Regions from separate parts of the Brenneria tiliae genome, predicted to be linked through region 1. Evidence: predicted binding sites of a transcription regulator. Region 1 holds the regulator's gene; each other region holds the start of a gene.
What was found. Region 1 encodes LexA, which represses DNA repair genes until DNA is damaged. Its sites were predicted from a motif close to TNCTGTATGTACATACAGNA; they were not measured.
Positions count from the first base shown of each region.

Region 2: the regulator LexA is predicted to act here: its motif matches at 7,099-7,118, upstream of uvrB (excinuclease ABC subunit UvrB).
Region 3: the regulator LexA is predicted to act here: its motif matches at 5,379-5,398, upstream of mutH (DNA mismatch repair endonuclease MutH).

Region 1 is NZ_JAKPCB010000098.1:262,190-272,207, forward strand. Features, by position in the region: gene MFP24_RS13725 (glutathione S-transferase family protein) at 1-612, shown strand, start outside; gene MFP24_RS13730 (LysR family transcriptional regulator) at 731-1,627, opposite strand; gene MFP24_RS13735 (pirin family protein) at 1,738-2,439, shown strand; gene zur (zinc uptake transcriptional repressor Zur) at 2,549-3,058, shown strand; gene MFP24_RS13745 (DUF3861 family protein) at 3,121-3,399, opposite strand; gene lexA (transcriptional repressor LexA) at 3,601-4,209, opposite strand; gene dpiA (two-component response regulator DpiA) at 4,344-5,033, opposite strand; gene dpiB (sensor histidine kinase DpiB) at 5,030-6,664, opposite strand; gene citC ([citrate (pro-3S)-lyase] ligase) at 7,057-8,130, shown strand; gene citD (citrate lyase acyl carrier protein) at 8,127-8,429, shown strand; gene MFP24_RS13775 (aldolase/citrate lyase family protein) at 8,419-9,315, shown strand; gene citF (citrate lyase subunit alpha) at 9,328-10,018, shown strand, end outside.
Region 2 is NZ_JAKPCB010000078.1:13,819-23,836, forward strand. Features, by position in the region: gene cdd (cytidine deaminase) at 1-50, opposite strand, end outside; gene MFP24_RS00590 (CidB/LrgB family autolysis modulator) at 278-973, opposite strand; gene MFP24_RS00595 (CidA/LrgA family protein) at 973-1,380, opposite strand; gene bioA (adenosylmethionine--8-amino-7-oxononanoate transaminase) at 1,479-2,768, opposite strand; gene bioB (biotin synthase BioB) at 2,863-3,900, shown strand; gene bioF (8-amino-7-oxononanoate synthase) at 3,928-5,076, shown strand; gene bioC (malonyl-ACP O-methyltransferase BioC) at 5,066-5,827, shown strand; gene bioD (dethiobiotin synthase) at 5,820-6,497, shown strand; gene uvrB (excinuclease ABC subunit UvrB) at 7,235-9,244, shown strand; partial or broken gene MFP24_RS00630 (glyoxalase) at 9,281-9,454, shown strand; gene MFP24_RS00635 (STM2901 family protein) at 9,624-10,018, shown strand, end outside.
Region 3 is NZ_JAKPCB010000089.1:131,912-141,929, forward strand. Features, by position in the region: partial or broken gene MFP24_RS04555 (IS5/IS1182 family transposase) at 6-194, shown strand; gene thyA (thymidylate synthase) at 284-1,078, opposite strand; gene lgt (prolipoprotein diacylglyceryl transferase) at 1,118-1,984, opposite strand; gene ptsP (phosphoenolpyruvate--protein phosphotransferase) at 2,147-4,393, opposite strand; gene rppH (RNA pyrophosphohydrolase) at 4,406-4,939, opposite strand; gene mutH (DNA mismatch repair endonuclease MutH) at 5,638-6,324, shown strand; gene MFP24_RS04585 (TerC family protein) at 6,406-7,122, shown strand; gene MFP24_RS04590 (YgdI/YgdR family lipoprotein) at 7,264-7,482, shown strand; gene MFP24_RS04595 (NADP(H)-dependent aldo-keto reductase) at 7,634-8,674, shown strand; gene MFP24_RS04600 (YggN family protein) at 8,867-9,580, opposite strand; gene MFP24_RS04605 (YggL family protein) at 9,691-10,018, opposite strand, start outside.

The sequences.
Region 1 (10,018 bases):
GTTACCGTTCCGGTACTGTGGGACACCGAACGGCATACGATAGTCAGCAACGAGTCGGCCGATATCATCCGCATGTTCAATAGCGCCTTTGACAATATCGGAGCCAAACCGGGAGATTACTATCCGCCGGCGCTGCGCGCCCAGATTGATGAACTGAACGGCTGGATCTACGATCGGGTCAACAACGGCGTGTATAAAGCCGGTTTCGCCACCAGCCAGCCGGCCTATGACGAAGCCGTCAGCGGCCTGTTCGCCGCGCTATCCCGGCTGGAGTCGATTCTAGGACGCCAGCGTTACCTGACCGGCGATAGCCTGACCGAAGCGGACTTGCGCCTGTGGACGACGCTGATACGCTTTGACCCGGTTTATCACACCCATTTCAAGTGCGATAAATACCGCTTAAGCGATTATCCGCAGCTGTACGGTTTTTTGCGCGATATCTACCAGCTGCCCGGCGTGGCGGATACCGTCAATCTGGCGCATATTCGCCACCACTACTATCGCAGCCACCGCACCATCAATCCGCACGGCGTGATATCCGTCGGGCCGGCTCAGGATCTGGATAGCCCCCACGGGCGGGACAGGCGGTTTTCCCCGGCAATAAGCGAGTAACCGGCTGGGAAAGTCGCCTGTAACCCGGGCCCCTCGCCACGCTCTCCCTAATAACGAGCTTTATCAATGGATTGAGGCGTGAGCTATCGCGCCTTTTCTGCATCAAGCGCGGGAAAACTCAGGCCTGATGCAGCAGCTTGGGGATTTCGCGTAAAAACCAGGACTTCGCCTCGCCCATACTGTCGCGCCGCCAGGCCATGATGATCTGGCTTTCCAGCGAATACTCAGGGCTGACGACGCGCAGGCGGCCTTCGGCGATATCCTGCGCCACCATCGGATAAGGCATGGTCGCCACCCCCAGCCCGGCCAGCAAGGCGCGGCGTTTATCATCAAGGGAGCTGAGGGTCAGACGCTGCTGCTTGTCCAGCAGTTGCACGGTTAATACCGGGCGCTCGCGGGCGGTGTCCGCCACGGCGATCCCACGGTATTTCACCCGGGTCACCTCGGAAAGCGGCTCCGGCTCCTGATGTATCGGATGGTCGGGGCTGGCGACATAAACGTTCTTCATCGTATACAGCTTGCGGCTGTTCACTTCGGAAGAGGCGCGGAAATGCATATCCGGCGCAATGACGATATCCGCCCGCCCCTGCTCCAGGCGCTCCCAGGCGCCGGCCAATACCTCCGTCAAAAGTGAAACCTGGGTGTTGGCCTTCTGCGACAATTTATCCAGCAGCGGAAAGAGCTTTGCGGTCGGGATCAGCGCCTCGACGACGATGGTCAGATGGGTTTCCCAGCCGCGGGCCAGCGCTTCGGCATCGGTGGTAAGCTTATCGGCGGCTTCCAGCAGGATGCGCCCGCGCTCCAGCAGCATACGCCCGACATTGGTGAATTTGGTGCGATGTCCCGATCGATCGAATAACACCACATCCAACTCTTCTTCCAGCTTTTGCATGGTATAGCTCAGGGCCGAAGGTACGCGTCCCAACTCATCCGCCGCCGCGGCAAAACTTCCCCGCCGGTCAATCGCATCCATGACTCTTAAGGATTCCAGCGTCAATGCTCGTTCTTTAGACATGTAGACACTCATTCAGTAATTTTGAATATACCCACCAGATTAACTAGCTAACAATCGAGCGTCCACACAATTACTATCTGTTTAAGAAATAATTATCCGGGCTTACTACCATGATCATAAAAAGATCGGCAGAGCAATGCGGTCAAGCTGACTATGGCTGGTTGCAGGCGCGCTATACATTCTCTTTCGGCCATTACTTCGACCCGCAACTGCTGGGCTACGCCTCGCTGCGGGTGCTGAATCAGGAAGTGCTGGCGCCGGGCGCGTCGTTCCAACCGCGCACTTACCCGCGCGTCGATATCCTCAATATCATTCTTCAGGGCGAGGCGGAGTACCGCGACAGCCAGGGTCACCATATCCAGGCCCAAACGGGCGACGTGCTGCTGCTGGCGACGCAGCCCAACGTCAGCTACAGCGAACATAATACCAGCGCGAACCAACCGCTGACGCGTATGCAGCTGTGGCTGGACGCCTGCCCGACGCGGGAAAACTGCCCGCTGCAGCGGTTGAGGCTGAATAAAACCGCCCTAAGTTTACTGGCCTCGCCGGAGGGGGAGCAAAACAGCCTGCAACTGCGCCAGCAGGTGTGGGTCCATCACCTGGAACTACAGGAAAATGAGCGGCAGAGCATTAAACTGAACGGCAATCAGGCTTATCTCCAGTTGCTGCACGGCTCGGCGGCGGTGAGCGGCAACAGGCATGACGGCGACAGGCTGGGCTGCGGCGATGGCGCGTTTATCCGCCAGGAAAGCGGGTTGACCATTCAGGCCGAGACGCCGCTGCGCGCTTTGCTGATCGATCTGGTGGTTTAAGTTTTCGCTCTCCATCTTTAGCGGCCGGTGAACGTCACTGGTTCTGCCTTTTCTTGCAGCCGTGGTAAGATATCGGCCTGGTTCCTTTATGCGTCAGGGTGATATGGCAATGGATTCAACCAATCAGGACAAACTACTTGCCCAGGCTGAACAGATTTGTCAGCACCGCGGCGTACGTTTGACGCCGCAGCGGCTGGAAGTGTTACGCCTGATGGCGCAGCAGTCCGCTGCGATCAGCGCATACGATCTGCTCGATCTGCTGCGCCTATCCGAGCCGCAGGCCAAACCCCCGACGGTTTACCGCGCGTTGGATTTTCTGCTGGAGCAGGGATTTATTCATCGGGTGGAGTCAAACAACAGCTATGTGCTTTGCCACCATATCGAAGATCATAGCCACACCTCGGCGCTGTTTATCTGCGACCGCTGCGCTCAGGTTACCGAGCGTCAGACGGAAGGGGTGGAGGAAATACTGCGCGGTCTGGCGCAGCAGGCGGGCTTTACCCTGCGCCACAGCGTGATTGAGGCGCACGGACTTTGTGAAGGCTGCCAGGAAGTTGCGGCCTGTAAACAAACGGAGCATTGCGATCACGACCACAGCATTCCCATCAAGAAACGCTAGTTCCGGCAAAGGGTTGCAAGGGCCGATCGGTCCCGTCCGTCATTCACCGCGCCCTTGCTTATTCACTGGCTGTTTTTGATGCTTTTCTTAAAATCGCCGATAAACTCTTTTAGGGCCGGGTGGATTTTTTGAAACATCTCTTCTTTCCTGTTAAGCGTGACTACCTCGCCAAACAGTTTCATGCCGACTAAAAATGGATACAGCTGCTCTTCAGGCAGCGCTGTTTTGCCGTCGCATAAGGAAAGGATTTTGGTTAGATCGTCATGGGAGGTGAACGGAAATGAGACTTCATTATCAGGTTGTTCCGTATCTTTTACGGTAATGATATAGCGTTTTGACATAAGCTGGTTTTCCACTTGGCGCAGGTGTGATTATAAGGTTTATTCCCTGTGATACGATACTGGATCCGGCGGACCGAAATCGATCGTTTTTATCACCACCGCACGTTTCGTCCCGTTTCCAACCCAGCCATATCGCCCCGCAAGCGGAGCGATAATCGATAAGAAACGCCAGGGACTATCGCCTGTGTCAAAGACGTAAAATCAGCTCCAGTCGCCGTTGCGAATAACGCCGACCGCCAGCCCTTCAATAGAGAAATTCTGCTGCCGCAGATCGACGACAATAGGGGAAAACTCTTCGTTTTCAGCCAGAAGATGTACGGTATTACCTTGTTTTTTCAATCGCTTGACCGTGACTTCATCTTCAATCCGTGCCACAACCACCTGCCCGTTACGGACGTCCTGCGTTTTATGCACCGCCAGCAAATCACCATCCATAATACCGATATCTTTCATCGACATTCCGCTCACGCGCAGCAGGAAGTGGGCGCTTGGTTTGAACATGGACGGGTCGACCTGATAGTGGCACTCGATATGCTGCTGAGCCAGCAGCGGCTCACCCGCCGCGACGCGGCCAATCAGCGGAATGCCGGTCTCTTCTTCCATCAGCAGGCGAATACCGCGCGACGCGCCGGATACGATTTCAATGACGCCTTTGCGCGCCAATGCCTTTAAATGCTCCTCGGCGGCATTTGGCGACCGAAATCCCAGCTGCTGGGCAATTTCCGCACGCGTCGGCGGCATACCGGTATGCGCAAGATGATCGCGGATCAGGTCATAAACCTGCTGCTGTCTGGCTGTTAATGCTTTCATTCCGCCCCCTGGTTGTTTATACAGTTTTGCTGTGAGTATATACAGGTAAGGAATAATTGGGAACCGGTAAATCAGTAACTTCATGCCGTCCCGTACGTTAAATCGGTCGCTTTGCCGATTTTTCATCCCGTTTTTCAATCCTCAGAGCGGATTAATCGGTAAATCCGCTGCGGACGCCCCACCTTACCGTAAACAATTTCAGCTTCAATCATCTGCCTGGCGGCACAATACTCCAGATAACGCCGCGCGGTGGTCCGGCTCAATCCAAGCTGCAACGCAACGGTTTCCGCCGTATGGCGAGTTTGCTCACCATGAAACAACGATTGCACTTTATTCAGCGTCAGTTCATCAATGTTGGCAGGTAATTTTTCTTTTGGCTTCCCCCGGGCATAAGCATTGTACATATCATCGATTTGGCTCTGGCTAATGCCATTATGCTGGTTAAACATATCCAGCCGATGCCAAAAACGCTCCAGAGTCTGACTCAGACGCTCATAGGCAATAGGTTTGATGAGATAGTCAAACACCCCACAGCGAATAGCGTCGGCCACCGTATCCATATCACTGTCCGCCGTGATAAGCACAACACCGCCCGCAAAGTGATTCAGGGTCAGTTCATGCAACAGGCTTAGGCCTTGTCCATCGGGTAGAAAATTGTCCAGAAGTATCAAATCGGGGTTAAAACGGTCCACCATCGTCCGGGCCTGGCTCAAATTACCCGCCAGCCATATTTGCCCGCATTCACGATGCTGTCGGATAAACTCCACGTGCATTTCCGCCAATGGCGTTTCATCCTCCACGATTAATATATTTATCTTCGTCATGGGTATCCCTTCGTTTTCGGAATAAATATGGAAAAGAGCGTGCCGCAGGGCGTATTGTTTTCTAAAGTAATGACTCCGCCGCTACGGCCGACGTAGCTGGCAACCAGGTAAAGCCCAATGCCGTGTTCGCCAGCCTCTTCGGTTTTAGTACTCACCCCTTGTTTAAAGATTTTTTCTCTGAGTGAGTCGGGAACGCCGCATCCCTGATCGGCAACTTCGATGACGACATCCTGCCCTTCATCAGAAAAGAACAGTTCAATCGTATGATTACCTTGCGGATTTTTCAGACTGGCTTCAAAAGCGTTATCCAGCAGATTGCCCAATACGGCGGAGAATTCGGTGCTATCCATGCCCTGGGGGAGTTGGCGTAACCGGCTGCCGGGAACCAACGTCAGAATCAGTCCCAACTGTCTGGCCCGTAGGATTTTACCAAACAGCAAACCCGCGACCTGACGATCGTCAATGGCGCTGCGCAAGCTATCCACCAGAGTCTGCTGTGCCTGCGAAGCGCTGTTTACCATCAACAAAGCCCGATCATATTCTTTCATTTGCAACAGACCGCTCAGCGTGGACATCCAGTTGAGATGTTCATGGCGAACGGTACGTAAATTCTCGGCGTATTGCTTAATCTGGCTCAGCTGGGCATTCAACGTGGCAATCTCGTCTTTGGCTCGAAAGCTGACAATGGCGCCCAGTAACTCCTCCCCCGAACGGATCGCCGCCCGATTGGCAATAACATTCAGTCCATTAAAGGTGCATATTACGTCCTGGCGATTCTCCTCCAGATGGCGCGTAAAAAAATCGGCCGGCATCACCACCTGGCCGATGGGCTTACCCAACCATTGACGCCCCGGTGAATTCAGCCCCAGCATTTTGCGCGCATTGCGATTGATTGCCGTAATCAGTCCATCCGGATCAACGGCGATCATGCCTTCGATCATCGCACTGAACAGCGCTTCTTGCTGACGGATAACGCGAACGATCTGCTTCGGTTCCATTCCCATCATTTGGTGTCGTATATGTCTGGCGAACTGCCAGGAAAGAAGCAGTAATATCAGAAGGACAACCACAAAAGCGATCCCCATCGGCAACAGAAAGGTTCTCTGCCAGTGATCGATCTTACTGAGCAGATAACCGATGGAGACCACCCCGATCACTTCATCCTCGGCGTTAAAAATGGGGGTCTTGGCACGCATCGCCAATCCCATCGAACCTTTTCCGGTAATGAAATAGCTTTCACCCCGCTCCAGCGCGCCAGGTTTGGTCCATTGCATCGGCGCCCCGAGCTTTTGCGGATTGGGATGGTAAAGGCGGATGGAATATCGATCGCCGATAACCACATAATCGGAGTTGGAGTTGGAGCTGAACTTCCTGGCTATCGCTTCCAGCCGTTGGATATCGCGTTGCTCAACCGCCAGTATGACTTCGTCCATCGAAGCAATGATCTTGGCCTGATTCATAGCCATATCACCGACCTGCTGCGCCAGATAGCGCTCAAAATTTTTTGACAGAAATAGATCGAGGCTGACGACCAACGAAAGGGAAACCATCAGCAATAATATAAAAATGCGCAGAGGAAAAGCGATACCGTCAATAAACTGGAACTGAAGGATAGTAGATTTTGTACTCATGACTCCCCTTAATCCCATATTTTTATTAAATTTATTTCGTCATGTTTATTTTGTTAATAATGTAACGAAATTGTTTTTTCAACATACTCCGGCTCATAAATAACATCATACACATACTATCACTTAAACGAATTAAACAAATAATATTTACGAAAATATAAATAGATTAAGGAAATAAATAGCAATAAACCAAATAAAAAAAATTTAACCTATTTAAATTCAAGTTATTTTTGTGAATCATGTCAAGATAATACTTACCTATTCTATTTAGGATAAGTCCATAAATAACGGACGGGCACCAGAAGCGATTTTATTTTCATATATATCCGATGTCTCTATTTCAATGAGATAGCATAACCCATCGCGGCAATGCTATAGAAAGGTGTTGACCAATGGATAACAACATATTCTTTTCACGGGTAAAAATATCCGAAAGCAGGAAAATCGCGGAGATTATCAAATTCCTGCGCCAGAATGATCTGCATATGGACATAACCATTGACGATTTCATTACCGTGACCCGGAATGAGACGTTAATTGCCTGTGGTGGAATCTCCGACAATATCATCAAATGCGTGGCAATCAGTAAATCAGTACGTGGCGAAGGACTGGCGCTCAAACTGGCAACCGAATTAATTAACCTGGCCTATGAGCGTCATCACCGTCATTTATTCATATATACAAAACCACAAAATGAATCACTATTTAAACATTGCGGTTTTCATACCATTGTTGATGTTCCAGACACCGTAGTACTGATGGAAAATAGCGCTAATGGCCTAAAACGTTACGCCGCATCACTGACCGCACTGCGCCGGCCTGGTAAACGAATCGGCAGCATTATTATGAACGCCAATCCATTTACCAACGGGCACCTTTATCTTGTTCAGCAAGCCGTAAAACAATGTGACTGGCTGCATATCTTTTTGGTGAAAGAAAATACTTCACGTTTCCCTTATGAAGATCGTCTGCAACTGGTACGACGCAGCACTGCCGATATCGCGAATCTGACCGTACATCCGGGATCCGACTATCTGATTTCGCGGGCCACATTCCCTTGTTATTTCATTAAAGACAAAGGTGTCGCCGACCATTGCCACACCGAAATTGACCTCAAAATTTTTCGCCAATACCTGGCCCCCGCATTAGGCATCACCCACCGGTTTGTCGGCAGCGAACCATTTTGCCATGTGACGGCCAAGTATAACCAGGATATGCGTTACTGGCTGGCCACGACCTCACTGCCTTCCCCACCCATTGTAGTGATGGAAATCGAACGATTGTGCTACCACGGAACCCCGATTTCCGCATCCGGCGTTCGCAAGCTATTGGTGAAAAAAGATATCAAAGCGATCGCGCCGTTAGTGCCTCGTGCGACCCGCGACTATTTGCAACGCATGCTCGCAGCCAACGCCGCCGCCGCGTCCTCCTCAAAAAAAACCGTATTGGAATCAGGTGAAAAATGAAAATTACCCGCGCAGCCGTCGCCGGCACTCTCGAATCGAGCGACGTGATGATACATATCGCCCCATCTGAAACGCCAGGCGTCGATCTGCAAATCAGCAGCAGCGTTGAAAAACAGTTTGGCGACGCCATTCGCACCACCGTGCTGGACGTGTTCTCTCAGCACAACATCAGCAACGTTCAGATCGTCGTGGATGACAAAGGCGCGCTGGACTGCATTCTGCGAGCACGTATGGAAACGCTGTTACTACGGGCAAGCGGCCTTTCACATTTACCCTGGGAGAACAGAGATGACGCCTGAAAGAAAAAATCGGATCCGTCGCAGCATGCTTTTTGTTCCCGGAGCCAATGCCGCAATGGTCAGCAATGCGTTTATCTACCGTGCCGATTCGCTGATGTTCGACCTGGAGGATTCCGTCGTTCTTCGTGAAAAAGACGCGGCCCGTCGTTTAATTTATCACGCGTTACAGCACCCGTTGTATCAGGAAGTAGAAACCATCGTACGGGTGAATCCCCTGAATTCCGCCTACGGTCTGGACGATCTGGAAGCCGTAGTACGAGGCGGCGCCGATATTATCCGCCTGCCAAAAACCGATACTGAACAGGACGTTTGGGATATTGAACATGAAATCACGCGGATTGAAAAAGCATGCGGCCGTGAAGCCGGCGATACAGGCCTGCTCGCCGCCATCGAATCGGCCGAAGGCATCACCCACTGCGCCGCCATTGCGCTGTCCTCGCCCCGGCTGATCGGTATCGCTCTCGGGGCCGAAGATTATGTCCGTAACTTACGAACCGAACGTTCCCCACAAGGCATGGAGTTGCTGTTCGCCCGCTGTTCCATTCTTCAGGCCGCCCGCGCCGCGGGGATCCAGGCTTTTGACACCGTGTATTCCGATGCCAATAACGATGAGGGTTTTCTTCAGGAAGCCGCGTTGATTAAGCAACTCGGTTTTGACGGTAAATCGCTGATCAATCCGCGCCAGATAGAGCTACTGCATAACCTCTATTCACCAACCCGGAAAGAGGTCGAACACGCGCAACGCGTCATTACAGCCGCTGAAGCCTCGGCACGCGAAGGGCGCGGCGTCGTGTCGCTGGACGGGAAAATGGTAGACAGCCCGGTCATCGAACGCGCCCGTCTGGTCCTTTCACGCGCCGCACTCTCCGGCATCCAGGAAGAATAAGGTAAAACAATGATGACTCAGCAACAGAATTCCCTGCGGCAACAGCATGTTGTCGCCTTTGGCTCTCAATCCGACCAACCACTGAAAACCTTTCAGGAGGATGACAAAAACGCATATCGGGCGCAAAGGCGCCATGATAGAAAATTGTGCGACCAATTGGATGACGCCATTCGGCGTTCCGGCTTACGTGATGGTATGACCGTCTCATTTCATCACGCGTTTCGCGGCGGTGATCTGACACTCAATCAGGTGATGTCCGGCCTCGCGCAAATGGGGTTCAAAAACCTCACGCTGGCCTCCAGTTCGCTGAATGATTGCCATGCGCCGTTAATTGAACATATCCGCAACGGCGTAGTGAGCAAAATCTATACCTCCGGCCTGCGTGGGGCGCTGGCGGAGCAGATCTCCCGCGGGCTGCTGGCCGAACCGGTGCAGATTCATTCCCACGGCGGGCGGGTGCATTTAATCAATAGCGGCGAATTGCACATCGACGTCGCGTTCCTTGGCGTTCCCGCCTGTGACTGCGAGGGAAATGCCAACGGCTACACGGGCAGAGCCTGCTGCGGCTCGCTCGGTTATGCCCAGGCCGATGCGGAAAACGCCGACTGCGTGATACTGCTCACCGAACAGATTCTGCCCTACCCCCATAACCCGGCGAGCATTATGCAGGATCAGGTTGATCTGATCGTACAAATCGACCAGG
Region 2 (10,018 bases), on a different contig from region 1:
TGCAAACGGGATGGCAACTGTTGCAGGGCGTTATCAAAGCGTGAATGCATAGCGATTTGCTCTTTTGTATTGATGAATAGACACCATATTAAGTAGCAGATTAGCAATATATTGTGATTGTTATCTCGTTATATATGTAAGAAATGAAATGCAAATATAAAATATGTGATTTGGATTGGATTTTATACCATTGCGCTTTAGTAAAGAGGGCGGATATAAGGGCAAGGGGTTAAGGCATCGGCCACCTTAACCCATAATCGTAAAACGCCAGGCCGCGTTAACCGGCAAAATGAAGCAGCACCGGAAAAATAAACGGCGCCACCAGCGAAGTAATAATTCCGCAGATCACCAGCGCCAGCGAACTGAACGCCCCTTCCTGAAAATCGACTTCCGCGCAGCGCGCCGTGCCCAGGGCGTGCGAAGCGGTGCCCATCGACAGGCCGCGCGCGGCTTTGGTCTTAATACCGATGCGGTCGAACATCCCGTGTCCCACCACCGCGCCGACGATGCCGACGAAAATGACGCACACCGCGCTGATGGCGGGAATACCGCCGAGCGAGCTGGCGACCGCCATGGCGATCGGCGTGGTGACGGATTTCGGCAGCACCGAGGCGGCAATCTCAGGGGATGCGCCCATCCACAGCGCCACCAGGGTGCCGGAAACGATGGCGGCGAGGCTGCCGATAAAACAGACGCTGATGATGGATTTCCAGCGCGCGCGGATTTGGTGAATCTGCTCGTACAGCGGAAAGGCCAGCGCGACCACGGCGGGCTGCAGCAGATCGTTGAGCACTTCGCTGCCCTTGAAGTAGTGCTCGTAAGGGATACGCAGCAGCAGCAGCAGGGGGATGATAATCGCCATCGAAACCAGCAGGGGGTTCAGCAACGATATTTTGGTCGCCGCCGCCAGCTTGCGGGCGGCGAAAAAGACCAGCAGGGTGAGCGGCAACGACCACCACAAATAGGCGAACATCAGGGTTTGTCCTTGGTTGGCGGGGTATCGGCGGCGATGGCGCGTTCGCGCTGCATCAGCTGGGTGCTGAAACCGACGACGATCATCACCATAAAGGTACTGATCAGGCAGGAAACGACGATCGGCCCAAACTGCTGGCTAAGCAGATCGTAGTAGTTCATCACTCCCACCCCTATCGGCACAAACAGCAGCGCCATATGGCGAATAAACAGATGACAGCCGGGTTTCACCCAGGTGGCCGGCAGGATCTGCGAAGCGAGAAGCGAGAATAGAATCAGCATACCGATAATGCTGCCTGGAATAACCAGAGGGAGTAACGCGGATATCGCATTGCCTGCCAGCAGACAGAGGTAAATCAATGCGAAAGCGCGTAAATACCGCCAACAAAGGGTAATCGTATTACGCATGGGAAAGTCCTGATTAACTGATTCAGCCATGATAGCGCTAATGGAATTAGTGTGCCACAGATCACATATTTTCCCGGCTGGTAAATCAGGATGCCGGCTCAGTCGGTAAACAGGCCGCGCTCGGAAACCGCCTCGCCGACGGCGTCGGTAAGGCGGCGTAGCTGTTCGGGCCGAATGATGAACGGCGGCATAAGATAGATAAGTTTGCCGAACGGGCGGATCCACACGCCGCGCGCCACGAAAAAACGCTGCAGCCGAGCCATATCGACCGGGCGGCGCGTCTCCACCACGCCAATCGCCCCCAGCACCCGCACGTCCGCCACCTCGGGCGCGGCGGATAACGGCTTCAGCGCCTGACGCAGCTGCCGTTCGATGGCGGACACCTGGTTCTGCCAGCGGTTCTCCGCCAGCAGCGCCAGGCTGGCGTTGGCCGCCGCGCAGGCCAGCGGATTGCCCATAAAGGTCGGGCCGTGCATAAAGCAGCCCGCCGCGCCGTTGCTGATGGTGTCGGCCACCTGCCGGGTGGTGAGCGTGGCCGAAAGCGTCAGATAGCCGCCGGTCAGCGCTTTGCCCAGACAGAGAATATCCGGCGTGACGCCCGCATGTTCACAGGCGAACAGCCTGCCGGTGCGGCCGAATCCGCTGGCGATCTCATCGGCGATCAGCAGCACGCCGTAGCGATCGCACAGTTCGCGCACCCGTTGCAGATAGCGCGGATGGTAAAAACGCATGCCGCCGGCCCCCTGCACGATAGGCTCCAGCACCACCGCCGCCAGTTGAGCGGCGTGTTGCGCCAGCTGCGCGTGCAGCGGGGCGATATCCTCCTCCCGCCATTCGTCGTCGAACCGGCACTGCGGGGCGTCGACGAACAGATGCGCCGGCAGATAGCCCTGATACAGGCTATGCATCGAGTTTTGCGGATCGCAGACCGCCATCGCGCCGAAGGTGTCGCCGTGGTAGCCGTGGCGCAGCGTGAGGAAACGCTGGCGCCGCTCCCCGCGCGCCTGCCAGTATTGCAGCGCCATTTTCAGCGCCACCTCCACGGCGACCGAGCCGGAGTCCGCCAGAAACACGCACTCCAGCGCGTCCGGCGTCATCGCCACCAGCCGACGGCAGAGCGCCACCGCCTGCGGATGGGTAACGCCGCCGAACATCACGTGCGACATCCGAGACATCTGCTGCTGCAACGCCTGATTGATGGCCGGATGGTTATAGCCGTGGATCGCCGCCCACCAGGAAGACATACCGTCAACCAGACGCCGTCCGTCGGAAAGCTCAAGCTCGACGCCGTCGGCGGCGACCACCGGATAACAGGGCAGCGGTTGGGTCATGGAGGTGTAGGGGTGCCAGATATGGCGTTGGTCGAAGGCGAGGTCGTCAGGCGTCATTATAGGTGTCGTAAACTAAAAATACATTGAGTTGGTTGACAGTATAAAGGGTTAATTTAAACTGATGAAACGTTTTTATTTTGGAGACGCCGCCATGGCCGACCGCATTTACTGGACGCTTGAGCAAGCGCAAGAACTATTCGACAAGCCGTTTCTGGAGCTGATGTTTGCCGCGCAGCAGGTTCATCGTCAGCATTTTGATCCCCGTCAGGTACAGGTCAGCACGCTGTTGTCGATCAAAACCGGCGCCTGCCCTGAAGACTGTAAATACTGTCCGCAAAGTTCCCGCTACCGTACGGGCATTGAAACCGAACGGCTGATGCAGGTGGAGCAGGTGCTGGAGTCCGCCCGTCAGGCGAAAGCGGCCGGCTCGACCCGTTTCTGCATGGGCGCCGCCTGGAAAAATCCGCACGAGCGCGACATGCCCTATCTGGAGCAGATGGTACAGGGCGTCAAAGAGCTGGGCATGGAAACCTGCATGACGCTCGGCACCCTGGACGGCGATCAGGCGGCGCGTTTAGCCGCGGCCGGGCTGGATTTTTATAACCATAATCTCGATACCTCGCCGGAGTTTTACGGCAGCATTATTACCACCCGCAGCTATCAGGAGCGCCTGGATACGCTGGATAAGGTGCGCGGCGCCGGTATCAAGGTCTGCTCCGGCGGGATTGTCGGCCTGGGGGAAACGGTGCGCGACCGCGCCGGCCTGCTGGTGCAACTGGCTAATCTGCCGACGCCGCCGGAAAGCGTGCCGATCAATATGCTGGTAAAAGTAAAAGGCACGCCGCTGGCCGATAACGAGGACGTGGACGCGTTTGATTTTATCCGCACCATAGCCGTGGCGCGCATTATGATGCCGGCCTCCTACGTGCGTCTCTCCGCCGGTCGCGAGCAGATGAGCGAACAGACGCAGGCGATGTGCTTTATGGCCGGCGCCAACTCCATATTCTATGGCTGTAAACTGCTGACCACGCCGAACCCCAAAGAGGATAAAGATCTGGCGCTGTTCCGCAAGTTGGGGTTGAATCCGCAGCAGACCGAGGTGGAATACGGCGATAACCAACAGCAGCAGCGGCTGACGCGGCAGTTGACCCACGCCGACACGGAGCAGTTCTACAATGCCGCGCTGTAGCGGTGCGCCGGCGCGGCGTCGGCGGCCATGAGCTGGCAACGGCGCATTGCGCTGGCGCTGGAACAGCGCCGTCAGGATGATGCCTACCGTACGCGGCGGGCCAATCAGGGCGGCAACGGCCGCTGGCTGACGCAGGACGGACGGCGCTACCTCAATTTTTCCAGCAACGATTACCTGGGGCTGAGCCGCCACCCGGAAATTATTCACGCCTGGCGGCAGGGGGCGCAGCGCTATGGCGTCGGTTCCGGCGGCTCCGGCCATGTGACGGGGTATACCGACGCCCATGAGACGCTGGAGCAACAGCTGGCGGAGTGGCTGGGCTATCCGCGCGCGCTGCTGTTTATTTCCGGCTACGCGGCGAATCAGGCGGTGGTCGCCGCGTTGACGCAGGCGGGCGATCGTATTCTGGCCGACCGGCTGAGCCACGCTTCCCTGCTGGAGGCCGCGGCGCACTCGCCGGCGACGCTGCGGCGTTTTAGCCACAATGACCATCAAGCCTTGCGGCGCCTGCTGGCAAAGCCCGCCGTGGGTCAAACCCTGGCGGTCACCGAAGGGGTGTTCAGCATGGACGGCGATAGCGCGCCGCTGCCGCAGCTGCATGCGCTGTGTCGTGAACGCGGCGCCTGGCTGATGGTGGATGACGCCCACGGGGTCGGCGTGCTGGGCGAGGAAGGGCGGGGAAGCTGCTGGCGGCGGCAGGTGAGGCCCGAGCTGTTGATCGTCACCTTCGGCAAGGCGTTCGGCGTCAGCGGCGCCGCCGTGCTGTGCGCCGAACCGCCGGCGGAATACCTGTTGCAGTTCGCCCGCCATCTGATCTACAGCACCGCCATGCCCGCGGCGCAGGCCTGCGCGCTCAGCGCCGCGCTGAACTGCGTCCGCCAGGGGGAAGCGCTGCGGGAGGCGCTGCGGCGCAATATCGCCCAGTTCCGCGCCGGTTGCGCTACCTCGTCCTGGCGGCCGATGGACTCCGATAGCGCCATTCAGCCGCTGCTGGTCGGCGACAACGCCCGCACGCTGGCGTTGATGACGCGCATGCGCGCGCAGGGAATATGGGTAACGGCGATGCGTCCTCCCACGGTGCCGCCCGGCAGCGCCCGCCTGCGGATTACGCTGACGGCGGCGCATCGGCCGGAAGATATCGAGCAATTATTGACGGTGCTGCGCCATGCCGACTGAAACCCACAATAAACCGGCCATCGCCCGGGCGTTCGGCCGGGCGGCGGACAGCTACGACCGCCATGCGGCGCTGCAACGGGCCAGCGGCGCGCGCCTGCTGGAGATGGTCGCGTCGCATCGCGGCTCGCAGGTGCTGGACGCCGGCTGCGGCACCGGTCACTTCAGCCGCCGCTGGCGGCAGTTGGATAAGATCGTGACCGCGCTGGACCTGTCTCCCGAGATGCTGGCCTACGCCGGCGAGCAGCGGGCCGCGCACCGCTATGTGCTGGGGGATATCGAAAATCTGCCGCTGGCGGACGGCAGCGTGGATATCAGCTACAGCAATCTGGCGGTGCAGTGGTGCGACGATCTGCCGCGCGCGCTGGCCGAGCTGTACCGGGTGACCCGTCCGGGCGGCGCCATCGCCTTTTCCACGCTGGCGGACGGATCGCTGAGCGAGCTGGCGCAGGCCTGGCGGCGCGTGGACGGCAGCCGCCGGGTGAACCGCTTTCTTTCCGTTCCCGCCATACGGGCCGCCTGCCGGCCATACCGCCATCAACTTCACCAGGAGTGGGTGACTCACTGTTTTCCCGACGTGCTGGCGCTGCTGAAGTCGCTGAAAGGCATCGGCGCCACCTGGCTGCATCAGGGACGCGCGCCCGGTTTGCTCAGCCGCGGGCGTCTTGAGGCGCTGGCGTCGGGCTATCCTCGGCGCCAGGAGGGCTATCCGCTCAGCTATCAACTGATTTACGGAGTGATTTATCGTGATTAAGCGCTGGTTTGTAACCGGAACGGATACCGATGTCGGCAAAACCATCGCCAGCTGCGCGCTATTGCAGGCCGCCAATCAGGCCGGATACCGTACCGCCGGCTATAAGCCGGTGGCCTCCGGCTGCGAAATAACCCCGCAGGGCGCGCGCAACGGCGATGCCTTGCTGCTGCAGGCCAACAGCGGCGTCCGGCTGGATTATCAGCAGGTTAATCCGCTGGCGTTTATCGAGCCGACGTCGCCGCATATCGTCAGCGCGGCGGAGCGGCGGCCTATTCTTCTGTCCGCGCTCTCCGCCGGGCTGCGGGCGCTGGAGCAGCAGGCGGACTGGCTGCTGGTGGAAGGGGCCGGAGGCTGGTTTACGCCACTGTCGGCGCAGGAAACCTTCGCCGACTGGGTGGCGCGGGAGCAATTGCCGGTTATTCTGGTGGTGGGCATCAAGCTGGGCTGCATTAACCATGCGTTGCTGACCGCCGGCGCCATCCGCCAGGCCGGACTAACGCTTGGCGGCTGGATCGCCAACGACGTTGAAGCGCCGGGAAAGCGCCATCAGGAATATCTGCTCAGTTTGCAGCAGCGTTTGCCCGCCCCGATGCTGGGTGAAATCCCGCATCTGACGCAGCCGCAGTTGCAGAATCCGGGGCGGTATATCGACCTGTCGCTGTTGGGCTGACGTTTCACCTGCTGATAATAAATACCCGGCTTTATCCCCGAATTGATAATTAGCCTGGTATTTATTCATCAATCAATAGAAAAAACATCTTGATTTTCCCCCTTAGCCCTTGCCACCCCTGAATGCGTTTCTGGAATCCGGGTTCCGTTTTTAGCATTTTTCAGTCTAAAACTTATGAGATAAATCGCAGAAAAGGGGTGAAAAAAATCCGTATCGGCACTTATATTTGATGAAGGTAGTATTTCTGTAACACAGAGCGGGTGCGGGGTTGTGGGAGTTATCCACTATTTCTGTGGATAACTGTGTGCATGAGCGTTAGGAAAACCATGCCAGACGAGAGCTGACGCGGGTTTCCGTCGGGTTGACGTTATTCTCTGCTTTTTTAAAAATCATACGAAAATCATTATGTTATTTAAAATCAAGTGCCGTCGTCAGGCGCGACGCGCGACGGCATAAATTAATGACAGGGTAGTACCGGCAGGTTACCAAAATTAGTCGTTTGGGGATAAAAAGTAGCTAACTTTTTCTGGTGGATCGGCAGCCGATATGCTAGCGAATCCATGCGCTGATTAATCATTCAGCCGGGCGATAATTTTCTTGATGCTGTTTTTATATCCAGTATCATGGCGGTGGTAAAGTCCGCGATTGCTTCCCATAATAACCTGAGGGTCAATAACGGCCGTTCAGTTCCATTCGCGTGTTATCCGATAGCCCATTCATGAGTAACGTATTCGACTATGAGTAAAGCATTCAAACTGAATTCCGAATTTAAGCCGGCGGGCGATCAGCCGGAAGCCATTCGTCGTTTAAAGGAAGGATTGGAGGATGGGCTGGCGCATCAGACGCTGCTGGGGGTAACCGGATCGGGAAAAACCTTTACCATCGCCAATGTGATCGCCGATCTGAACCGTCCCACCATGGTGCTGGCGCCCAATAAAACGCTGGCCGCTCAGCTTTACGGGGAAATGAAAGCCTTTTTCCCGGATAACGCGGTGGAGTATTTCGTCTCTTATTACGACTACTATCAGCCGGAAGCCTACGTGCCGAGCTCCGATACCTTTATCGAGAAGGATGCGTCGGTCAACGAACATATCGAACAGATGCGGCTCTCGGCCACCAAGGCGATGCTGGAGCGGCGGGATGTGGTGGTGGTCGCCTCGGTTTCCGCCATTTACGGTCTGGGCGATCCCGACTTGTATCTGAAAATGATGCTGCACCTGACGCAGGGGATGATCATCGACCAGCGGGCGATTTTACGGCGGCTGGCGGAATTGCAGTATGCCCGTAACGATCAGGCGTTTCAGCGCGGCACCTTCCGCGTGCGCGGCGAGGTGATCGATATCTTCCCCGCCGAATCGGACGAGGTGGCCCTGCGCGTCGAGCTGTTTGATGAGGAGGTGGAGCGCCTGTCGCTGTTTGACCCGCTGACCGGGCAGATTCTGCACGTCGTGCCGCGTTATACCATCTATCCGAAAACGCACTATGTGACGCCGCGCGAGCGTATTTTGCAGGCGATGGAAGATATCAAGGTGGAACTGGCCGACCGTCGCAGGATACTGCTGGCGAACGATAAGCTGGTGGAAGAGCAGCGGCTGAGCCAGCGCACCCAGTTCGATCTGGAAATGATGAACGAGCTGGGCTACTGCTCCGGCATCGAAAACTATTCGCGCTATCTCTCCGGGCGCGGCCCCGGCGAGCCGCCGCCGACCCTGTTCGACTACCTGCCGGCCGACGGTCTGCTGGTGGTCGACGAATCGCACGTCACCATTCCGCAGATAGGCGGCATGTACCGCGGCGACCGGGCGCGTAAGGAAACCCTGGTGGAGTACGGCTTTCGCCTGCCGTCGGCGCTGGACAACCGGCCGATGAAGTTTGAGGAGTTCGAGGCGCTGGCGCCGCAGACCATTTACGTGTCGGCGACGCCGGGCAACTACGAGCTGGAAAAATCCGGCGGCGACGTGATCGATCAGGTGGTGCGTCCCACCGGCCTGCTGGATCCGCTGCTGGAAGTGCGGCCGGTGGCCACCCAGGTGGACGATCTGCTGTCGGAAATCCGTCTGCGCGCCGCGGTGAACGAGCGGGTGCTGGTCACCACGCTGACCAAACGCATGGCGGAAGATTTAACCGAATATCTGGAAGAGCACGGCGAGCGGGTGCGCTACCTGCACTCGGATATCGATACCGTCGAACGGGTGGAGATTATCCGCGATCTGCGGCTGGGCGAATTCGATGTGCTGGTGGGCATCAACCTGCTGCGGGAGGGGCTGGATATGCCGGAAGTGTCGCTGGTGGCGATCCTGGACGCCGACAAGGAAGGCTTCCTGCGTTCCGAGCGCTCGCTGATTCAGACCATCGGCCGCGCGGCGCGTAACCTGAACGGCAAGGCTATTCTGTATGGCGACAGAATTACCCCCTCGATGGCGCGGGCGATTAGCGAAACCGAGCGCCGCCGTGAGAAACAGCAGGCGTACAACCTGGAACACGGCATTGTGCCGCAGGGGCTGAACAAGAAAATCGCCGATATCCTGCAACTGGGGCAGCCGAGCAACAGAGGCAAAGGGCGCGGCAAGAAAGCCGCGGAGCCGGCGGCCGACTATCTGGCGCTGACGCCGAAAGCGCTGGAGCAGAAAATCCGCGAGCTGGAAAGCAGGATGATGACCCACGCGCAGAATCTGGAGTTTGAAGAAGCGGCCGGCCTGCGCGATCGGGTACAGGCGCTGCGCGCGCAGTTTATTGCGTTATCCTGACGGATGATGCGAGCAGAAACGTTTTGAGGAATAGTTATGGATGTTGCTATACCGGGTGTAGATGTCTTGTTTGTGGCAGGTTTTGGCCCCATCGTAAAATCAGCTCCGGCCAGCTCTAGGCTCTACGTTGATACGCTGGGCCTGCCGTTAAAGCCGCTGGAGGGCAATAGCGATTATTTGACCACGGATAAGCTGGGCGGCGTGACCCATACGCCCTGGCTGCGGGAGTCCGCCCTCTGACTAGGTTCTCCCTTGTAACGAACATTGATATGGGTACCTCCGCTTCAACAATATTCTGGATAATAGGTTTTTTCCGATAAAGACAAAGTATCTGGTCAGATACTATTCATCGGTTATGTGGAACTCAACTGGAGGGGGGATGGATACGACTGAAGAGTTGAACGGCACCTATTTTTTTGATGGTTTGTCAAATCTTACATCACAGGAGCTACTTTTCTGGATACTCATTGATGAAACGGAGAAACAATTGGGTGTTCAGGATATTATTGGGGTCGCGGCGCTTTTTTTGGGAAATAACAGCATTGAAGTTCCGGGAAAACCTGGAACATCCACACCGGGAACCTCCCGATCGTCGATTTTTTTCCGTCGGCACCTCACTTATAAATTCAGAAAGCGCATTCTGCCGACTCTTACCCGGAAATCCTTCTCGATGAGGGGATTAAAAATATTTTGGGTGAATAACCTGGGTGCGTTTGTTGGCAGAGCCGTTCCAGTAGTGGGTTGGGTAATCCTTGCACGAGATGTTTCCCTGAT
Region 3 (10,018 bases), on a different contig from region 1:
AAACCATCACCCTTGAGCTCACCGAAAAAATACCGGATGCCTCCATGCTCAGCCAGAACCACATTCGTCGCTTTAATCACAGCGATGTCTTCCAACAGATTTCTGACCATATCGTGGCGCTGGCGTACGGCGTGGCGAATGGCTGGGGGCTTTATTCCGACAACTCACACCTCAGGGCGAGCATCAACCTGCACATTCATAAAACAGAACCCTAGGTAAAATATGGGGTTCGTCAGCAATCTGGCTGGAGGGCCGTATAAACGCCCCCGGCACTCAATCAACTTCAGATCGCCACCGGCGCTTTAATCGGCGGATGCGGATCGTAGCCTTCGATTTCAAAGTCTTCAAAACGGTAGTCAAACAGCGTATCGGGACGGCGTTTGATCACCAGCTTCGGCAAGGGGCGCGGTTCGCGGCTCAGCTGCAGATGCGTCTGTTCCATATGGTTGCTGTAGAGGTGGGTATCCCCGCCCGTCCAGACAAAGTCCCCGACTTCCAGGTCGCACTGCTGCGCCACCATATGCACCAGTAAGGCATAGCTGGCGATATTGAAAGGCAAACCGAGGAACACGTCGCACGAACGCTGATAAAGCTGGCAGGATAATTTGCCGTCGGCAACGTAGAACTGGAAAAAGGCGTGGCACGGCGCCAGCGCCATTTTGTCCAGCTCCCCCACGTTCCAGGCGGAAACGATAATGCGCCGGGAGTCGGGATCCTGTTTCAACTGAGTCAGCACGTTTTTCAGCTGATCGATCTGACGCCCGTCGGCCGCGCCCCAGGCGCGCCATTGTTTGCCGTAGACCGGGCCGAGATCGCCGTTTTCATCCGCCCATTCGTCCCAGATACTCACTTTGTTGTCATGCAGATAAGCCACGTTGGTATCACCGTTGAGGAACCACAGCAGCTCATGAATGATCGAACGCAGATGGCAGCGCTTGGTGGTTACCAGCGGAAACCCCTGCTGTAAATTGAAACGCATCTGATGACCGAAAATCGACAGGGTGCCGGTGCCGGTGCGATCGGCTTTCGGCGTCCCTTCCTCAAGCACTTTTTTCATCAGATCCAGATACTGTTTCATACTACCTCACCACGAATATTAAAGAATGACGACCGACGATTATTGCTGCGCGGGCTGACGGCGATAGGCCCAGACCATCATCAGAACCCCGACGACGACCATCGGTATCGACAGAATTTGCCCCATGCTGAAGATATTGCTGAATAACCCCAGCTGCGCATCAGGCTGGCGGAAAAATTCCGCGATGATGCGAAAAACGCCGTAGCCGATCAGGAACAGCCCGGAAACGCTGCCCATCGGGCGCGGTTTACGGATAAACAGATTCAATATGATAAACAGCGCGATGCCCTCAAGCGCCATCTGATACAGCTGAGAGGGATGGCGCGGCAGCATGCCGTACTGGTTGAAAATGGCCTGCCATTGCGGATTGCCGGCCGCCAGCGCCAGATCTTCGCCGCGTGAGCCGGGGAATAACATCGCCCATGGCGTACCGGTGGTGACGCGGCCCCAGAGCTCGCCGTTGATAAAGTTGCCCAGACGACCGGCCGCCAGGCCAAAAGGGATTAACGGCGCGATAAAATCAGCCACCTGGAAGAAATGCCGTTTGGTGCGCCGGGCGAACCACAGCATAACGCAGATTACGCCGATCAGACCGCCGTGGAATGACATGCCGCCATCCCAGACTTTAAATAAATAGAGCGGATTATCCATAAACGACGGCAACGCATAGAACAGCACATAGCCCAAGCGGCCGCCGATAAATACCCCGAGAAAGCCCATATACAACAGGTTTTCGACTTCGTCTTTCGTCCAGCCGCTACCCGGTTTGTTGGCGCGACGCACCGCCAGCCACATGGCAAACACAAACCCAACCAAATACATCAGCCCATACCAGTGCAAAGCCACGGGGCCAATTGAAAAGATCACCGGATCAAACTGAGGAAACGCCAGATAGCTCGTCGTCATCGTTCACCACATATTTTGTTGTATTGTTCCCGTCCAGGGGCTATCGATCGGTCGAGGCGGGGCGTTTTCCCGCCGACCGCGGTGGCGAATCATAGCATAGCGCACCGAATCCGTAGGTTATCCGCATAAGAAAAGTTCTGTAAAGCATGGGCTAGCCGTCAATCAGCGACCGCCGCGGATCAGCCCCCCCAGCCCGCGATCTTCGGCGAAGATAGCGGCGCGCCGACGCACTTCGCCGGCGCTCGGGGCCGTCAGCAGTTGTCCGACCAGGGTCTGCGCCTCGGGTAAGTCAATCTGGCGCAGCAGGTATTTAATGCGCGCCACGCTGCGGCCGTTCATACTGAGCGTGCGATACCCCAGCCCGGTCAGCACCAGCGCCCCCAGCGGCTCTCCCGCCATCTCGCCGCACACGGAAACCGCGATACCGTGGCGCCGGCACTCGGCGGCGATGGTATTCAGCGCCTGTAGCATCGCCGGATGCAGGCTGTCATACAGGGAAGCGACGTGGGCGTTGTTACGGTCCACCGCCAGCAGATACTGGGTCAGATCGTTGGTGCCGACGGAAACGAAATCAACGCGCTCGGCCAGATGCGGCAGCATAAAAATCATCGACGGCACTTCGATCATAATGCCGATGCGCGGCCTGGGCTGCGGGGCCCCCAGCTGTTCCGCGACTTCGCCCGCGGCCTGGTCGATCAGGCGGCGGGACTCATCGATCTCATCCAGACTGCTCACCATCGGCAGCAGAATATGCAGATTGCCGCTATGGGCGTTCGCCCGCAGCATGGCGCGAATCTGGATAAGAAATATTTCCGGCTGATCGAGGGTGATACGGATACCGCGCCAGCCAAGGCTGGGGTTCTCTTCACTGATGGGTAGATACGGCAATGGCTTGTCGGCGCCGATGTCCAAGGTACGCAATATGACCTGCCCCGCGGGATAGAGCTGCAACATGCTTTGATATTGCGTCGTTTGCTCATCCTCGGACGGGAAGCCGCTCTGCAGCATAAAGGGGATCTCGGTTCGATACAGGCCAATGCCATCCACCTGATTTATAATATTTTTATCATGCTCTGAGCTTAATCCGGCGTTCAGCATCACCTGCATGCGTTCGCCGCTTTTCAGCACCGCCGGGCGCGCCATATCATCTTCCGCCAGGCGGGTGAGCGCATTTTCCTCAAGCAGCAGGCGCTGATATTCCTGCACCAATAGTGGTTCGGGATCCACCAATAGCTCGCCGCGATAGCCGTCGATAATCAGCATGCGCTGATGAAGCAGCTCAGGCTGAATATCCGCGCCGACCAGGGTCGGGATCCCCATGGCGCGCACCAGAATGGCGGCATGAGAATTTGCCGCGCCGTCGTAGACCACCACCCCCGCCAGCCGCTCCGCGGGCAATTCCGCCAGCAGCGTCGCCGTCAGTTCATCGGCGACCAGAATAAAGCGTTCGGGCCACCGTCCGAGGCTGGGCGCGTTATCGTCGAGATGGAATAACAGCCGCTGCCCGAGGGCGCGGAAATCGCCGGCCCGCTCGCGCAGATAGGTATCCTGCAGGTTGGAGAAGCGCGCCGCGAAACGCTCAATCACCAGCTTGACCGCCCATTGCGCGGCGTTGCCGGCGTCTACTTCCTGAAACAGCTCGCGCTTAAAGCGGGCATCATTAAGCAGGTGGGAATAGAGATCAAAAATGGCCGCGCTCTCTTTTTGCGCGCCGGCGCCGAAGCGTTTGCTGAAACGGCGAAACTCCGCGGTGGCTTCCTCCAGCGCCTGGGTCAGCCGGGCGCGCTCCCGTTCGCTGTCCAGACTTGACGCGGGAAAGACCTGATCCAGAGAAGGCTGGCTGCAATCCCGCCAGCCGGGCGCGATCGCCACGCCGGGAGATGCCGTCAGCGCTTTAACGCGCGCCTGACGGAATTGCCCGAACAGCGTTTTAATCTGCGACTGGGAAAGAATGGCCGCCAGCTGCGTCGCCAGCGTCACCATGAACGACTCTTCGTTTTTATCAAACTGCCGGTGTTCGCGCTGCTGCACCACCAATACCCCCAGCAGCTGGCGGCGATGGATAACGGGCACCCCGAGAAAAGAGCGGAAATGCTGTTCCTTTACGGCGGGAATATATTTGAAACTGGGGTGGGAACGGGCATCCGCCAGATTAATCGGTTCCGCCCGCTGGCCCACCAGACCGACCACGCCCTGGCCGAACGCCAGCGTGACGGTGCGTCCGCGCGGTTTTTTCAGTCCGCGCGTGGCCATCAGGTAGTAGCATTGGTGGTGGTGATCGGCCAGATAGATGGAACAGACTTCCGTGTCCATCGCCTGACAGATTTCATTCACCAGAATATCCAGCGCATCATCAAGGCGGGCCGCCGCCGCTACTTTTTCGACAATTTCTCGCAGGCGCGTGAGCATGATGTGCCTGATTTACCCTCTCTTTCGCCGGGCGCCGGGCGGCTGCGCCGTCCGAGCCGCGCTATGCTCCTGAAGCTGTATCACCGGGCTGATAAACTCTTTCATCACCCGACGATAAACGTCGCGCTTGAAAGATACCACCTGACGTACCGGATACCAGTAACTGACCCAGCGCCAGCCGTCGAATTCAGGCGTACCGCTGCTTTGCATATTGATCTCTGACTCATTGCACATTAACTGTAGCAGAAACCATTTTTGCTTTTGGCCGATACATACCGGTTTTGTATCCCAACGCACCAAACGTTTTGGTAATTTATAGCGTAACCAGTTGCGGGTAGATGCCAGGATACGCACATCTTTTTTCCTTAACCCCACTTCCTCGTACAGTTCACGGTACATCGCCTGTTCCGCATTTTCGCCGGGATTAATTCCCCCCTGAGGAAACTGCCAGGAGTGCTGCCCGTAGCGACGAGCCCACAAGACCTGTCCCTGCCGATTACAAATTACGATACCAACATTCGGGCGGTAGCCATCATCATCGATCACCGGACTACCTCAATAGACTTTAATGCAAAGATGAGCTGATTGTTTCACACTCCCGGCAGACGGTAAACTACTGCTTGGAGCCGTCCCCCTTCTAATAAAGTCGCGATAACCCACAGATAGCATCAAAGTTATAAACATGTAAAAGCCGATCCCGGCGGCTTATTCACTATTTCTGTGGACATCTTTGTGCAGAACCCATGAAAAAGTAAGTGGAACCTGTTGCCGACCGTTAACCCCCTCCTTTAAGATCTAAATAAATAATCATTTACTTTCATGACGTTAATTCGGTTTTCAACCACAAAACCGCCGTAAAGGATCCTGACGAAATTATTGTTGCCTTAACGCTGGCGAAAGATCGTCCTATACCGACTTTATCCACAACCACGGACAGTTCATCAGACAAAAAACCGGCAAAAACAGCAAAACCGCCCCGCGTCAAGGCTGTAAATCAAACCAGTAATGCTTCTTTATGTCGGTTATCCAAGAAATCTGTGGATAACCTGGTGTAAGATCCTGTTCATTGTTGGCGTCTACAGGTGCACAGTTTATAAAATAAGATTCCGCCGACAGGAACTCATTGGGAAAAACCGCTATGAATCATGCTATTATTGACTCCTTCAACAAGTTTTCCGACTGTGCGTTAATGTTTTTCACCCGTTGTGTTTTTTTTGAACGGAAAAAATCAGGCTATCTAACTTATGAATTCACCATCCGTTTTCACTACGCCGCCGCATAGTGAACAGGAACTGTTGCTGCGTGCCCGGTCGCTTGCCGGTTACAATCTGGCTGAACTGGCGGCGATCGCGCAGCTGCCGCTGCCGGCGAACCTGAAACGGGATAAAGGCTGGATTGGCATACTGCTGGAGCGTTTTCTGGGCGCCAGCGCCGGCAGTAAGCCGGAGCAGGATTTCGCCGATATCGGTATCGAGTTGAAAACCATTCCCATCGACAAGCAGGGCAAACCGCTGGAAACCACTTTCGTCTGCGTCGCCCCGCTCACCGGCAACAGCGGCGTCACCTGGGAAAGCAGCCACGTACGGCACAAACTGGCGCGGGTACTGTGGATCCCGGTGGAAGGCTCGCGGCATATCCCTTTGGGCGCACGGCGGATTGGCGCCCCGCTTATCTGGAGCCCCAGCCGGGAAGAGGAAGAGCAGCTGCGCCGCGACTGGGAAGAGCTGATGGACCTGATCGTCCTCGGCCGGGTTGAAAGTATCACCGCCCGCCACGGCGAAGTGCTACAATTACGCCCCAAAGCGGCCAACAGCCGCGCCCTGACGGAAGCGATTGGTGAGTTTGGGCAGCCGATTCTCACCTTACCCCGTGGATTCTACTTAAAGAAAACCTTCACCGCTCCCCTGTTGGCGCGCCATTTTCTGCTGTAACCTGCCACACTTTCGCTTGCCTGCACGCTAATATGGCGGCGTATAATATCGTTTACATTTCGTTTAAGGTGCATTGATACAATGTTTGATTGGATTGTTGATCCGAATGCCTGGTTGGCACTGGGAACGCTGACTATTCTGGAAGTCGTTCTTGGTATCGACAACATTATTTTCCTGTCGCTGGTGGTCGCCAAACTCCCCAAAGCTCAGCAAAATAAAGCACGCCGCATCGGCCTTATGGGCGCCATGCTGATGCGTCTGGGGCTGCTGGCCTCTATTGCCTGGGTTATCCGCCTGACCCACCCTTTGTTTACCGTACTAGGCAATGATATTTCCCTGCGCGACCTGATCCTGTTTTTCGGCGGACTGTTCCTGATCTGGAAGTCGAGCAAGGAAATTCACGAAACGGTAGAGGGCGGCTCGACGGATCACGTCTCGCAGGTGCATTCGTTTTTTGGGGCGATCGTACAGATCATGCTGCTGGATATTATCTTCAGCCTGGACTCCGTGATTACCGCGGTCGGCCTTTCCGACCATCTGTTTATCATGATGGCGGCGGTGATTATCGCCGTGAGCGTGATGATGTTCTCCGCCCGGGCGATCGGCGAATTTGTTGAACGGCATCCGTCGGTCAAAATGCTGGCGCTGTCGTTCCTGATACTGGTCGGCTTCACCTTGATCCTGGAAAGCGTCGAAATTCATGTACCCAAAGGCTACATCTACTTCGCGATGTTCTTCTCCATGGCGGTGGAAACGCTGAATCTGCTGCGCGGTAAAAAAGCCAACACCATCGAGTAACCCCCTCGCGGGCGGCGCAAGCGCCGCCCGTCGCTCTGATTCTTTAGCAATTTTCTCCATTATTCCTACATCATCCTCACCGGCTATTTGCTACAGTGATGGATGGGCCTTAATTTTGCGGTCGAAAACAGGTTAAAGACGATGAAAACACAGATAAAAATGGCGGTTATGCTGGCGTTATTATTCACTCTCGGCGGCTGTTCCAGCCACTATGTCATGGCCACCAAAGACGGGCAGATGCTGCTGACGCAGGGTAAGCCGGAGTTGGATGAAGAAACCGGGTTGCTCAGCTACGTGGACGAACAGGGCAATAAAAAACAGATTAACACCAATCAGATATCGCAGATCATCGAGCGCTGATTCTCCACGTCAGACCTTCGGCGGGCGCGTCCCCGGCACCGCTATGCAATAAAGACGCTTCCCCACATGACCCGGCTTGGTTATAGTCAAATTCAGATAGGCAGGCGTCTGCCTGCCTATCTGTAATTCTCAGACATAAAGGAAGCTGGCAATGCTATATCATCGTATTCCACATAGTTCTTTAGAAGTGAGTGTTCTGGGCCTCGGCACCATGACCTTTGGCGAACAAAACAGCGAAGCTGACGCTCATGCCCAATTGGATCACGCCATTGCCGCAGGTGTTAACCTGATTGACACAGCAGAAATGTACCCGGTGCCGCCGCGCCCGGAAACCCAGGGATTAACCGAAAGCTATATCGGCTCCTGGCTGAAATCCCGCGGCGGACGGGAAAGACTGATACTGGCAAGCAAAGTCGCCGGACCGGCGCGCGGCAATGATAGCGGGATCCGGCCGCAGCAGGCGCTGGATCGTAAAAATATCCGTGACGCCCTGGACGCCAGCCTGACTCGGCTGAACACCGACTACATCGATCTATATCAACTGCACTGGCCGCAGCGGCAAACCAACTGTTTCGGTAAGCTGGGCTACCAATATACCGACGAAAAACCCGCCGTAACCTTGCTGGAAACGCTGGAGGCGCTGAATGAGCAGGTGCGCGCCGGGAAAATCCGCTATATCGGCGTGTCCAACGAAACCCCGTGGGGAGTGATGCGCTATCTGCATCTGGCGGAAAAACACGATCTGCCGCGCATCGTTTCCATTCAGAACCCTTACAGTCTGCTGAACCGCGGCTTTGAAGTCGGTCTGGCGGAAATCAGCCAGCATGAAGGGGTTGAGCTGCTGGCCTATTCGGCGCTGGCATTCGGTACGCTGACCGGCAAATACCTGAACGGCGCCAGGCCCGCCGGCGCGCGGAATACGCTGTTCAGCCGCTTTGTGCGCTATAGCGCGCCGCATACCGAACAGGCTATCGCCGAATACGTGGCGCTGGCGCAGAAACACGGCCTGGATGCGGCGCAGATGGCCCTGGCTTTCGTCCGCCAGCAGCCGTTCGTCGCCACAACCCTGCTGGGCGCCACCTCGGTAGCGCAGTTGCAAACCAACCTCGCCAGTCTGGAACTCACCTTGGATCAGGAAATACTGGACGAACTGGAAGCGATTCACCGCCGTTTTACCATCCCGGCGCCTTAATCGACAACCGTTGGATTGCGCTATATCTTTCCGAATGCCGCCATCGTTATCCCCGGCAGTAGGCGGGGATTTCCGCTCGGCGTTGCGGAGATGCCCGCCTGCGCGGGCATGACGAGAGAGTCAGGGCTTGATGGAGGAGAGCGACTTGACCACGGATGCTCAACACAGTATCCGCGGGCATAACGGGGGTAATTACTTCAGCGTTTGCAGCAAGCTTTTACGCTGATCCTCCAGCGAGGTGACCCGGCCGCACACCTCGTCGCCGAAGTTCTGAAACGCCATTTCCTGATTGTTCCATTCGGTCTGAATCGCTTTCTGCAAACCGCCGAGGTTGCCCATCATCGCCTGGAGCGGATTGCCGCCGCTGGTCATCTGCTTTACGCCCATTTCATTCAGGCTGTCCTGCAGCACGCCGCCCATGCTCTGCTCGACGATTTGCTTGCCGTCCTGCTCGACCTGTTTGATCGCCTGATGGTGAAACGTCAGCCCGTCGCTGCGATGCTCGATAACGCGGTTCATCTGCTGTTTCAACTGGCCGTTCAGCGTGGTCAGCCGGTTGCGGACGTTGCTGTCGCTGCCCAGCTCCCGCACGATAACGCCATCCAACGCCACGCGCGCCTTTTCCAGATGCTGCTGCGCGCCCTGATCGATCCAGGGCAGCTGTTGACGCAGATCTGCCTGATAGGCTTTGGCTTGCTGACGCTGCTCTGCGTTGAGGCTCAACGGCGCGCCGTTGCGCACGATGTCGCCCTCAGGCGAAATCCGCAAATTGCCGCTGGCGCCCACCACCTGCACGTGCTGCGGGCTGATGATAATATCGTCCTGCGGATTAACGTTACACTGATACGCGGCCTGGACCTGCCAGGACAGCAACATCAATAAACCCAGAGTCATTTTACGCAACATATTTTCTCCTGAGGGAAACAACCACGGCCGCGGGGATGAGGGAGCATGCCGCCCGTTGAACGGGCGAAAAACGGCTGAGTAACGGCGAGGCTACCCGGCCGGAGCGGAATTTAGATCAGATCCTCGGGCAGATCCCACCAGATGTCGAACAAATCGCTGACGTTAACCTCCGTCAGCTGCTGCTCTTCCAGCCAGCGGCCGACCAGCTGGCGGTGTTCGTCGGTGCAGTGGCCGATCTTCTGCAGACAGATCAACCCCTGCCATTGCAGATAACCGCTGCCTTCGAACGCCAGACCGTTAGGTTCAATCACGTCATCGACGAACTTGTCCATCATACGGTCGATATCCGCAACGTCGGTTCCCTCCGGGAAACGCCAGCTGACGGAGAATCCCAGTTCCTGAAATTCATCAATGTGTAGTTTTTTACGTAAACGACGG